DNA from 2 places in the Planococcus sp. TJ-201 genome. Region 2 is predicted to be linked to the other one. Evidence: predicted binding sites of a transcription regulator. Region 2 holds the regulator's gene; the other holds the start of a gene.
What was found. Region 2 encodes NrdR, which represses ribonucleotide reductase genes. Its sites were predicted from a motif close to AACACNATATATNGTGTT; they were not measured.
Positions count from the first base shown of each region.

Region 1: a site for NrdR is predicted at 2,237-2,254, ahead of AC4EG4_RS07280 (vitamin B12-dependent ribonucleotide reductase). Genes of this name have one in related genera too.

Region 1 is NZ_JBZDOG010000002.1:316,170-322,065, forward strand. It holds gene AC4EG4_RS07280 (vitamin B12-dependent ribonucleotide reductase) at 1-2,202, opposite strand, end outside; gene AC4EG4_RS07285 (lipoate--protein ligase family protein) at 2,391-3,227, opposite strand; gene AC4EG4_RS07290 (rhodanese-like domain-containing protein) at 3,327-3,710, shown strand; gene AC4EG4_RS07295 (AAA family ATPase) at 3,780-5,054, shown strand; gene gcvPB (aminomethyl-transferring glycine dehydrogenase subunit GcvPB) at 5,604-5,896, opposite strand, start outside.
Region 2 is NZ_JBZDOG010000002.1:521,969-527,864, forward strand. It holds gene thrS (threonine--tRNA ligase) at 1-368, opposite strand, end outside; gene dnaI (primosomal protein DnaI) at 908-1,843, opposite strand; gene AC4EG4_RS08325 (replication initiation and membrane attachment family protein) at 1,844-3,214, opposite strand; gene nrdR (transcriptional regulator NrdR) at 3,226-3,702, opposite strand; gene speD (adenosylmethionine decarboxylase) at 3,817-4,200, opposite strand; gene AC4EG4_RS08340 (glyceraldehyde-3-phosphate dehydrogenase) at 4,517-5,536, opposite strand; gene coaE (dephospho-CoA kinase) at 5,639-5,896, opposite strand, start outside.

The DNA of each region.
Region 1 (5,896 bases), 210 kb from region 2:
GATCGATGAATCGATCCAGCGCTGGATGATGCATTGAACATCCGCGTGTGCTTCCGGCGCCAAGTCCATCGATGTCACAAATGCTTTCGGCAAGTTTTCTTCATCCGCTTCCGGATTGTTCTTCAAGTATTCGCTGACGATGTCCGCTTTAACCTCGATAAATTTGCCGAGGCGGCCGCTGCGGTAGTATGTGAATGAATAATAAGGTTCAAGACCCGTTGAAACGCCGACCATTGTACCTGTGGATCCTGTTGGTGCTACCGTCAACAGGTGCGAATTCCGGATGCCTTTTTCAAGGACCGCTTCGCGGACATGTGCTGGCATGTCCTGCATAAACCCAGTTTCCGTAAAGGCTTTGCGCAGTGCTGCCGTTTCATCGTCGGTTTTGCCAACTAGGAACGGGAAGCTGCCGCGCTCTGCAGCCAACTCAGTTGAAACTTCATAGGCCGCAGTAGCGATTGTCTTGAAGATCTCATCAACTAACTCATTGCCTTCCGGTGAACCGTATTCTTTATCGCAGTAAATCAACAAATCAGCAAGTCCCATGACGCCAAGACCGACGCGGCGCTCGCCAAGTGCTTGCACTTTGTTATCTTCCAGGAAGTATGGAGTTGCATCAATCACATTGTCCTGCATGCGGACACCGACGCGAACCGTTTCTTTCAATGCTTCAAAGTCCACTGCCTTTGTTTTCGGATCTGCGAACTGTGCCAAGTTGACCGCAGCCAAGTTGCAGACGGAGTAAGGTGCCAATGGCTGTTCGCCGCAAGGGTTCGTCGCAACAACTTTTTGGCCATATGCAGCCGCATTTGTTTTTTCATTGGCATTATCGATAAAGAAGATGCCGGGTTCAGCTGAATAAGTCGCACAAATATTGACCAAGTTCCATAATTCGCGGGCTTTCATTGTCCGGTAGACGCGCACACCATGACCCATGCGTTCCCACTCACGAACATCGCCGACTTCCTGCCATTGTTCATTGTAGATGGCCATTTCTTCTTTCGAATAAGATTCCACTGCTGGGAAGCGCAAATCGAAATCTTCGTCGTTTTCAACCGCCGTCATGAAATCGCTCGTCAACGTGACTGAAATGTTGGCACCTGTCAAAAATTCTTCGTTATGAACCGAATAAGTTCCGCCATCTCGAAGTTTTGCTTCAGCGTCACGCATAATTTTTTCGTTGAATCCGCCCATTCCAGGAATTGCACGGTAGTTTAGGATGCCTTGATACATGGCATCTTCCTGTTCTGTTAACGGTTTGAATTTTAATTTGTCATGAGCTAATTTCTTGATCGTTTCGTCTTGTGTGTTTTCAATCAAATAGCGCAGGATGCGTGGATTCTGCATTTTGGAGATGATAAATTCGGCAATATCCGGATGCCAGTCTGCCAGCATGATCATTTGCGCACCGCGGCGTGAACCGCCTTGTTCGACAAGATGAGTCAACTTGGCAATGTCATCCAGCCAAGATACCGATCCTGACGATTTGCCGTTGACTCCACGAGCCAATGTGTTGCGCGGACGAAGAGTTGAACCGTTGGTGCCAACTCCGCCTCCGCGGCTCATGATTTCCATGACCTGCTTGCGGTGATCGGAAATGCCTTCGCGTGAGTCTGCAACAAACGGCATTACGTAGCAATTGAAATACGTGACATCCGTGTCAGCGCCCGCTCCGTAAAGCACACGGCCGGCCGGAATGAATTTTAATCCGACCAATTGCTGATAAAATTTTTCAAACCATTCCTGGCGTTTTTCAGAAGTTTTTTCTACAGAAGCAAGGCCTGTTGCATTGCGTTTGGCAATCTGCTCGTAGAACACTTCAAGCGGCTTTTCAATCACGTCGATCGGGCGATTGACAATGCCTGCTTCCTGTTCCTTCGGGTTGTCGATTGCACTTCTGTAATCTTCCTCGATCCAAACTTGTGCTTTATTGGTTTGCTGATCGATGGAAACAATGTAGCCAAGACCGCGGGCTGGGAATTTCGGATCTTCTTTGACAGTCAATACAACAAAATCGCCAGCTTTCAAGGTTTTTTTCTCTGTATCCTTGAATGAATACCGGTCAATCATAACAAGGCGAGATACCCCTTTATGCGTCAAGTTCATATCCGGAGTAACGGCGTGCACTTGCGGAAACGTTTTAATATCTTCGTTTAATGCTTTTGAATTTAATGAGTACTGGGATTGTGTGGCGGAAACCATTGACAATTCCTCCTTTGTGTTATATACGTACATAAATACTATATGTAGTACTAATTTAATTCCCATCATACTATATGTTGAAACGCCTTTTCAATAACAATTTTCTGCTTCAAAACTTCGCCACTTTTAAAAGCTATATATGGCAAGGTTTCCGGCTTTGGAAATCAATAAAATGAGCCAAAAGACACTCAAACACGGAAATTCCATTCGGCATTGGCGTATTTTTTTTCTTCTAAAGCCTTGACATCTGCGAACTGTTGTTCTGACAGCGTATACGGTTCCAACTCGATGGACAATGCCTGTTCAAATCCTTCTTTAAATGCACGAATGCATTCTTCTATAGTGGCCGGCTCCTTGCGAATTGAATTGATCGAGACCGCTTTTTCGGGAATTTTGCTGCGCATCCGCTCTTTCGCCTCTTCGCTCGAAAATTTGAAAACAGACAACAGCTTCTCAACATCCAAATCAAGTAGAATTGCACCATGCTGCAAAATCACGCCTTTTTGGCGCGTTTGTGCACTGCCCGCTACTTTTTTTCCTTCAACAACCATTTCATACCAGCTCGGTGCATCAAAACAAACGGCTGATTTGGGATTTTTCAAATCAGCACGCTTGGCATCTGTATCTGGAACAGAAAAATAAGCATCCAGTCCGAGGTTTTTAAAGCCTTCCAATAAGCCCTCGCTTAATACCCGGTACGCTGCCGTGACCTTTTCTGGCATATCCGGATGGTCTTCACTAACAATAATGCTGTATGTAAGTTCATGTTCATGGAGAACGCCTCTGCCTCCTGTTGGCCTTCGGACAAATCCCAGGCCAAGCCGGTTGACGGCTTCCATATCAATTTCTTTTTCCACTTTTTGAAAATAACCGATCGACAGCGCAGCCGGCTGCCAGCTATAAAAACGGATAACCGGCGGAATAAGCCCCTCGCTATGCCATGTCAGCAAGGCTTCATCGAGGGCCATATTGAAAGAAGGGCTGTTCGCACCTGAATTTACAAAATTCCATTTTGGATATTTCACAAGATCGCCTCCTATTTCCGCTAATTAGTGTAACATTGGCATTGAATATCCGTCATCTCTTCTCTTATAATAAAAGAAGATTAGAAAGGGGCAAGAACATTGGAATTTTTATACATCACGATTGCCATTGTTGTGGCAATCATCATTTACGCGGTGATTATGTATTTCCGCATGAAGAAAGCGGTCACTAACTTGACGCAGGAACAATTTATCGAAGGTTACCGCAGAGCTCAATTGATTGATGTACGCGAGCCAAAAGATTTTGCGGCCGGCCATATTTTAGGAGCACGCAATATTCCACAATCACAATTGCGCCAACGCTATAAGGAAATTCGTTCGGACAAACCCGTTTACTTGTATGACCAGAACGGTGCACGCAGTGGACGCGTCGCCATTTTCCTACAGAAAAAAGGCTACGATCAATTGTTCCAGCTGCAAGGCGGGTTCAAGCAATGGACCGGAAAAATAAAATCGAAAGCCTGAACACTAAACGCCCTTCCACATTTTGGAAGGGCGTTTTTCATCCTATTCCATTTGAAAAGAGGAAGCTCAATGAAACCTGACCTACTTTTTCCACATCAAGCGAACATCCGGGAAACGCTCCCGCATTATTCGGATCTTGCCATTGTCTCCCAAAGCATCCTGAACATGCTTGATGGCCGTTCTGCTGGCTCCTGGATGCACATTGATATAACAGAACCCATTGAGCAATTAAACAGCCATCTGATCGACATGATGGAAAAGCGATTGCTCTCTTACGAAGTGCTGTCTTTTATTTATGAAGCCCGTCCGTTCGGAAAAATCGCCAACGCACCCGACGACTTGTACAGCGGCAATTTGAAAATCCAGGAAAGCTTTGAGAACAAACTGATTTATTTCCCAGAGCACGATGTTGCTATTGCCCAAGTGCCTTTCTACACAGCTTCCGACAACAGCTGGCCGGAGTTTCATTGTTTTGCCAAAACAGTCGATTCGGCTTTTGCCTTCCTGACAGCCATGAATGCATTATTGCGCCAGGTGCTGATGAACAATATTACGTATCTTGTCGACACAGAAGACGGTGTGCATCGTCGCAACTTCGGGGAACACGCCATCGTCGACCGGAAGGATGTCATGCTCTCAGATTCCGTCAAACAAGACATCTTCCGCTCGATTGATGAATTTTTCAAAGCGGATGGCCAGTTTTTTCGAGATTACGGCGTTCCTTACAAACGCGGCATCCTACTGTATGGTTCGCCAGGCAATGGCAAGACCACATTGGTGAAGTCCATCACCGGTTCTACAGAAGCCCCTGTCGTCTATTGGCAGATCACTGAGTTCACTAACAGCTACACCATTCAGGAGGTCTTCGGCATTGTCTCGAGGCTCGCTCCAGCCATTCTGGTAATCGAGGACATTGACTCGATGCCGGACTTTACCCGCTCCGTTTTCTTGAACACGCTGGACGGCACACAATCACGTGAAGGGCTGTTTGTCATCGGCACCACCAATTACCCTGAGAAAATCGATCCGGCCTTGATCAACCGCGCCGGCCGCTTTGACCGCGCTTATGAAATTCCGGCGCCGTCCAAATCGCTGCGCGAGAAGTATTTGCGGAAACTTGATATCAAACACATTTTTTCAGATGCAGAACTTGCCAACATGGCCAAGCTGACAAAAGGGCTGTCGATTTCACAGCTGAACGAACTGTACATGTCTTCGGCCTTGAATTGGCATTATGAAGGAGATTCCGGCTATGCCAAACGCATCACGGAATTGCAGAAGCAAAACAAACGGGCAGAGAAAAACGATTGGGAAGATCCAGAACTGTCGATCGGGTTTTACTGAACGACAAAAAGGGCGTGGAAGCCAAATAGCTTCCGCGCCCTGAGCTTGTAGACAAAAGAATAGTTACCCGACCAAATGAATAAAATCTCGTTTGGTCGGGTTTTATACGGAATCCTGCGCTTCAGGCGGACGCTTTCGGGCCCACAGGATGTGGGTCATGCAGCAGGCGCGACAGGACGTCGCGGTGCCGGCTGCCGTGGACGAAGCGCTGAGCCTCCTCGTCGCAAGCTCCTGCGGGGTCTCCTTCATGTCGCTTCACTGCTCCAGCAGGAGTCGCCGCCTTGCGCTCTGAATTCTTGCATGAAGTGAGGAACAGGCTTCTCTCTTTGATTGGAACCACACGCTCCCAAACGGGCTGGCCACGCAGACTCCTGTGGGACAGCGAAAGCTGAAGACCCCGCAGGAACGAAAGTGACGATGAGGCTGAAGCTGAGCCCACGGAAAGCGAAGTGGCCGGACCGGTTGGGGTTATGCACGGCTATTCATTTTGGTAAGCCTTGTCTACACTCTGAGGGCGGGGAAGCCGAATGGCTTCCGCGCCCTTTTAGGTTATTCGCCTTTGTAATAGCGAAGTACCGGTTTACGTGCCGCTTTTGTTTCATCTAAACGGCTGATCACTGTGGTATGTGGTGCATTTTGAACGATTTCTGGATTTTCTTCCACTTCTTTGGCAATCTGAATCATTGCATCAATGAACGCATCCAAGGTTTCTTTGGATTCTGTTTCGGTCGGCTCGATCATCATGCCTTCTTCCACATTCAACGGGAAGTAAATCGTTGGCGGGTGATAGCCAAAGTCGAGCAGGCGTTTCGCCATATCCAATGTACGGACACCCAATTTTT
Region 2 (5,896 bases):
ATCAGCGGCAAATCTTCTGAAGTGATCGAAGACTCTGTGTCGATATCGTAGTAAAAGCCGTTTTCGATAACCGGACCAACACCCAATTTGGCGTCCGGATACATCCGTTTGATTGCCTGCGCCAATAAGTGCGCAGTACTGTGGCGCAATACTTCCAATGCTTCATCGGAATCTGGCGTGATGATGGCAATTTCCCCATCTTCTTTTAACGGTGCGCGCAAATCGACCAACTGGCCGCTCACTTTGCCGGCCAACGCTTTTTTGCGTAGCCCCGGGCTGATGGATTGTGCAATCTCTTCAGTAGTTGTACCCTGTTCGAACTCTTTTACCGCTCCATCAGGGAATTTTAGTTGAATCATGTCTGCCATGCCAATCTCTCCTTTTAGTTAAATCTGGTGAAAATACTTATGCCACAGGGTCTGGCTTGGCATTTCCTTTTTTTGCGGCCGCTTCCGCTTTTCCTTGTCCAGCTCCAGCGGCTAGAACCTCGGGGTCTTAAGTTAATCTGCCTGTGCGGCAAAGCCGCTTCGGCAGCTCACCTTAAGCCTGTCGGTTCTGGACAGCCGCTTCCGCTTTTCTTTTTTCCCACACAAAAAAGCCCCATCCCAAAGGGACGAAGCTTTAGCTCGCGGTTCCACCCTTCTTCTATTCAAAACGGACATTCCGTTTTAAACGAAGCTCTGCATCGGCTAACGGGCCGGTTCCGTCAGCTGTTACTGAGGAGACTGTTCACAGCTGCTGCTCGAAGGGGGTAAGCGGGATTGCCGGTACTTAAGAAGCTTGCAGCCAAGGCTTCTCTCTCTAAAAGTCGTACAAATCCGCTCATGTCCTTGTCAAGGCATGTAAAATCTTGGTTCGATTGTTTTTACTATAAACCGAAATACTGGATAATGCAATAGCCTTGCGGTTAATTTCGTCGGTTGCGGCCGTCCAGCTTAACCGGATTGGTCAACGCCCGGATTCGTTCCATGATGCGTGCAGCTTTCAAATCTTCTTTCTCGCCGCGCTGTGAATAGGTTAGGTGATATTCCAGCTCGGAATAGCTGAAATTCGACGACATGAAGGTCGGCAACTTTTCAGACATCCGGTAATGGAGAATCGTGCCCAGCACCTCGTCACGCGTCCAACTCGACATCGCTTCAGCTCCAATATCATCAAGAATCAGGACATCAGCCTTCTTGACATAGTCGACTTTTTCCTGCAGTGTCTGGTCACCGATTGCCTGCTTCATTTCCCGCATAAATTCCGGAACGAACACCAGCACCGATTTAACATTGATCTCAGCAAGCTCATTAGCGACAGCACTCAGCAAATATGATTTGCCAATACCAAATTGCCCGTAAAGGTATAAGCCTTTTTCAGGCAAGTTGTCGGGACCGGTTGCCTGATCTAAAAAGTTACCGACAGCGCGGAATGCTTCCATACGGCTGTCATCCAAATCAAACCCGTCAAGTGTTGCTTGCATGACTTCTTTTGGCATGTACATGCTGTGGATCAATGAGGAGGCGTGGCGTTTGTTGTCACTTGTTTCTTTTAGGCGGCATTTCGTATAGGAAATACCGATAGTTCCCCGCTCTAAGACCAAATTGGGTTCAAAGCCTTTCAAGTGGTTGATGCAAGCGCCCAAGTTTGGGCATTTATTGCAGTCGTGGGATTGATCGATATACTCATACAACTTGTGGAGTCCTCTATCTATTGTCGGCGCATTGATTTCATCGGCATGGTTTTCCAGAAATTTTTGAACCCCAGGGTGTTCCATCACTTCTTTGCGCATCTCGCTGTACCGCTCAGAAAAAGCAGGCGCATTGACCACACGTTTCAGTGTTTCGCGAATCGGTTCCATTTAACCACCTTTTCCTTTCTTCAGCGCAAGTTTTGCGAGAAGTTTTTGCTTTTCCACTTCCAGGCTTTCGTTTCTCGGTTCTGCTTTAGCAGCTGGTACTTCATCTTTTTTATGGAACCATTCCGGCAGTTTTTCTTCACGCACCGGTTTGCGGTTTCCGTTGCCGGTAAATGGTTTGGCCACAGTTGTAGGCGAACCTTCTGACTTCCACTTCATGTATTGGGTATGTTCGACACGCGCCAGCTCCATCGCTTCTTTGGCAGTCGTGACATTTTTACGTAGCCAGTGAGACGCAATTTTTTCGACATACGCTTTTGTCAGCTTCATGTCAGTGCGCAACAGGACATATTGCAACAAAACATTCACAACAGCTGGCTTCATGCCATGGGTAACGACCAATTGGTTGGCGAGCTGGACATCGGCAGGCAGCGGTTCATTGCCATCCGCAATGTCACGCAGTACTTGAATCGGTGGTGCCGTCTCCAAATAGACCAATAGTTCATCTTGCTTGGTTTTCGGTGCTTCTTCGGTTAGCTTGGGAGCTTCCTTGTGCACTTGGACAAGCTGAGGCGCTGTAGTAGAAACTGTTAGCTTATAGTATTCAGAAGCTGATTTTTTCAAGCCTTCTACTGTCAAATTATAATCGTCTTCAATGGCCAACAAGATTACTTTTTGCATTTCCAAAGGTCCCCAACTGTAAAGGTAGGCCAGTTTGGAAATAAAATCTTTAATGGTAGCTGTCAGTACGCGCTTCGGCACCAGCTGTTCTGAAAGCCCCTGGCGAAGCAAAGCAAAATCGAATTCCGCATCTGCTTCATAAGCTCCCCTTTTCCGTTCCTGTAAATCCTGCTTGCCGGATGGATATCCGGCTTTCGCATGAACCGGCTGAAAAATATCGGTGAACGTGCGTGATACTTCTTCAAAATCAGACGGAATTTCTGACTGGATCAGAAAGCGATCTCGAACTCGGCGATACGACGGTTCTCCAATTTTGCTGAACAGGAACATTGACAGCAATGGATCCATAAAAAAAGTTTTCGGATCCAAAGGCGGACAAAGTTCATAGATAAAACAGCGGTTGTCCTTGTTTTTTCGGTAAGTCTTTAGCAGCCCAATCGCTTCCAATTGAATTCTCGCTTCAAAAATTTTCGAAATGGGATTTCCCAACGTGTTCATTAATGTGTAATGGGTCGACTCATCACCAGATGCTTCTCCTTCAGCCCATAGCGTTAAATAAAGCGCGGTGGCTTCCGCTCCAATCATCGGCTGATAGAGCAGCGTCAGCAGCTGACGGTCATAATTCGAAAATGGATAAGGCAGACGGATTCGATAGGAATCGGCAGGCTGCAATTCTTTGTAATATGCAGTCATAAGTCACCGCCTTAGTCGATTTTCTTGTCTTCCGGACTTTTGTTCAGCAAATCCTTCAGCTCGTCGATAAACACCGTGATGTCTTTAAACTGGCGATAAACAGAAGCAAAACGGACATAAGCCACTTCATCAATTGCTGCTAGCCGGTTCATCACCAGCTCTCCGACTTCTTCAGATTTCACTTCCGGATTGCCTGCCCGGCGAAGGTCTTTCTCGATGGTAAAAACCACTTCTTCCAATGCTTCAAGAGAAACCGGCCGCTTTTCGCATGCACGAATCAAGCCACGCAAAACTTTTTCACGGCTGAACTCTTCACGTGAGCCGTCTTTTTTGACGACAATCAGCGGCATCTCTTCCACTTTCTCAAAAGTGGTAAAGCGATATCCGCACGATTCACATTCTCTGCGCCTTCTGATTGATTTCATTTCATCTATAGGCCGCGAATCGACAACACGTGTGCCGTTATGTTGGCAAGCTGGACATTTCATTTCGACATCTCCCTAACTTCTCTATCTAGTGTATCTAGTATAACAAAAATTCATTGGGAAAATAGAAAAAGCAGAGGATTTTATCCCCTGCTTTCGTGTTTTTTGTTAAATGGATTATGCTGTTACTGAAACTTTGGATTTTCCAACACTGACTGGACCCATACCGCGCGGAATTTCGACAAGTTCGCTTGAGGTTGACCCGAGCGCTTCTGCGATATACTTCGCTGCTACTGTTGGATCTAAGTCGCCGCAAGTGTAAACATCTACACTGGCGTAGCCGTGTTCTGGGAAACTGTGAATCGTTAAGTGAGATTCTGAAATAATCACAACTCCGCTCACACCTTGTGGTGCGAATTTATGAAAAGCGACCTCTCTTACTTCAGCTCCAGATTTGAGTGCTGCATCAACAAAAGTTTGTTCGATAAAATCCATATCGTTTAATTTGTCAAAATCACACTGCCAAAGTTCTGCAATTACGTGACGTCCCATTGTTTCCATGGTTCGTTTTCCCCCTTTGATATCATTTTGTTTTTTGCGCAAAATATTCAAAGTTGACTACCACGGGGGAAAGTTAGTCCAAAGAGGTCCTAACCCTTTAAGCAGTCATGTGAATAAAAAATCTTACGCTCCTAATTCCGAAATACATGATGGAAATTCAGAAGTGGTAGCTGTTTTTCAACTACGATTCATAGTATAAAACGTATTTATTGTAAATGCAATAATAATATCTTATTAATCTTGAAATTTTTTCAATAAATTTTCCATAAAAAAACCCGTTTCTCCAATAAAAAGTAGAGAAACGGGGTGTATATCCTTATTTGGACACCAGTATTAAAGCATTTGCAACCTTTTTGGTTAAATCAATTACGCGTGCCGAATATCCCCATTCGTTATCGTACCAAGCCAGAACTTTTACTTTGCGTTTGCCAATTACCATGGTCGATAATCCATCAACTATAGCAGATTGCGGATTGCTGTTAAAATCCACAGACACAAGCGGCTCCATCGTCAAACTTAAGATTCCTTCCAGCCCATCTCTTGAAGCTTCCTCGAATGCCTGATTGACTTCTGCAATTGTTACATCTGATTCCAAATCAACAACCAAGTCAACTAGCGAGACATTCGGCGTTGGCACACGCAAAGCCATGCCGTGCAGTTTGCCCTGCAATTCAGGAATTACTAATGATAGCGCTTTCGCAGCACCCGTCGATGTCGGAATGATGGATTGGGCACATGAACGCGCACGACGAAGGTCTTTGTGCGGATTGTCCAAATTTTGCTGATCATTTGTGTACGAATGTATAGTCGTCATCAATCCGTTTTCAATGCCAAATTTGTCATGCAGCACTTTCACGACTGGCGCCAAGCAATTTGTTGTGCAGCTGGCATTGGAAATGATGTCATGCTTGTCAATATCCAACTGGTCTTCATTTACGCCCATCACAATGGTGATGTCTTCTTTTTTTCCAGGCGCTGTCAGTATAACCTTTTTTGCACCTGCTTCTAAATGCAAAGCCGCTTTCTCGCGGGAATTGAACTTCCCTGTTGCTTCGATGACAATATCAATGCCCATTTCTCTCCATGGCAAATTTAATGGATCTCGTTCGCTTACTAACTGAACTCGTTTCCCGTTCACAATTAATGCATCTTCTTCTGAAGATACGTCACCCGCAAAGGTTCCGTGATTTGTGTCATACTTAATCAAATGCGCAAGGGTTTCAGCCGGATAAGTGGCATTGACTGCCGCAATTGTAACGTCATCCATCATTATCGCCTGTCTGAAAACCATACGGCCAATACGGCCAAATCCGTTAATTGCAATCGAAACTGTCATGTAGGAGTCCTCCGTTTATAATTAAGTTATACTCATATTTTTAATTTCTTATATAGTATAACACAATTAACTATTTAGAGAACCTTAAAGCCAGGATATCTTTTATTCTTTTTCAGAACTTGCCTGCCAATTTTCCAAAATCCGAGTCAGTTGTGCTTTGGTTTCTTCAAGCGTGCCATTGTTGTAGATAACGGCATCTGCGCCGTCCTCTTTTACCGACATAGGCAACTGTGAACTGATGCGCGCCCGTGCTTCCTGCTCAGTAAAGCCATTCCGTTTCACTAAGCGGTCAAACTGATTTTCTTCTGTGACGCTAACGACTAGAATTTTATCGACAAAATGCTGGAGCCGGCTTTCGAA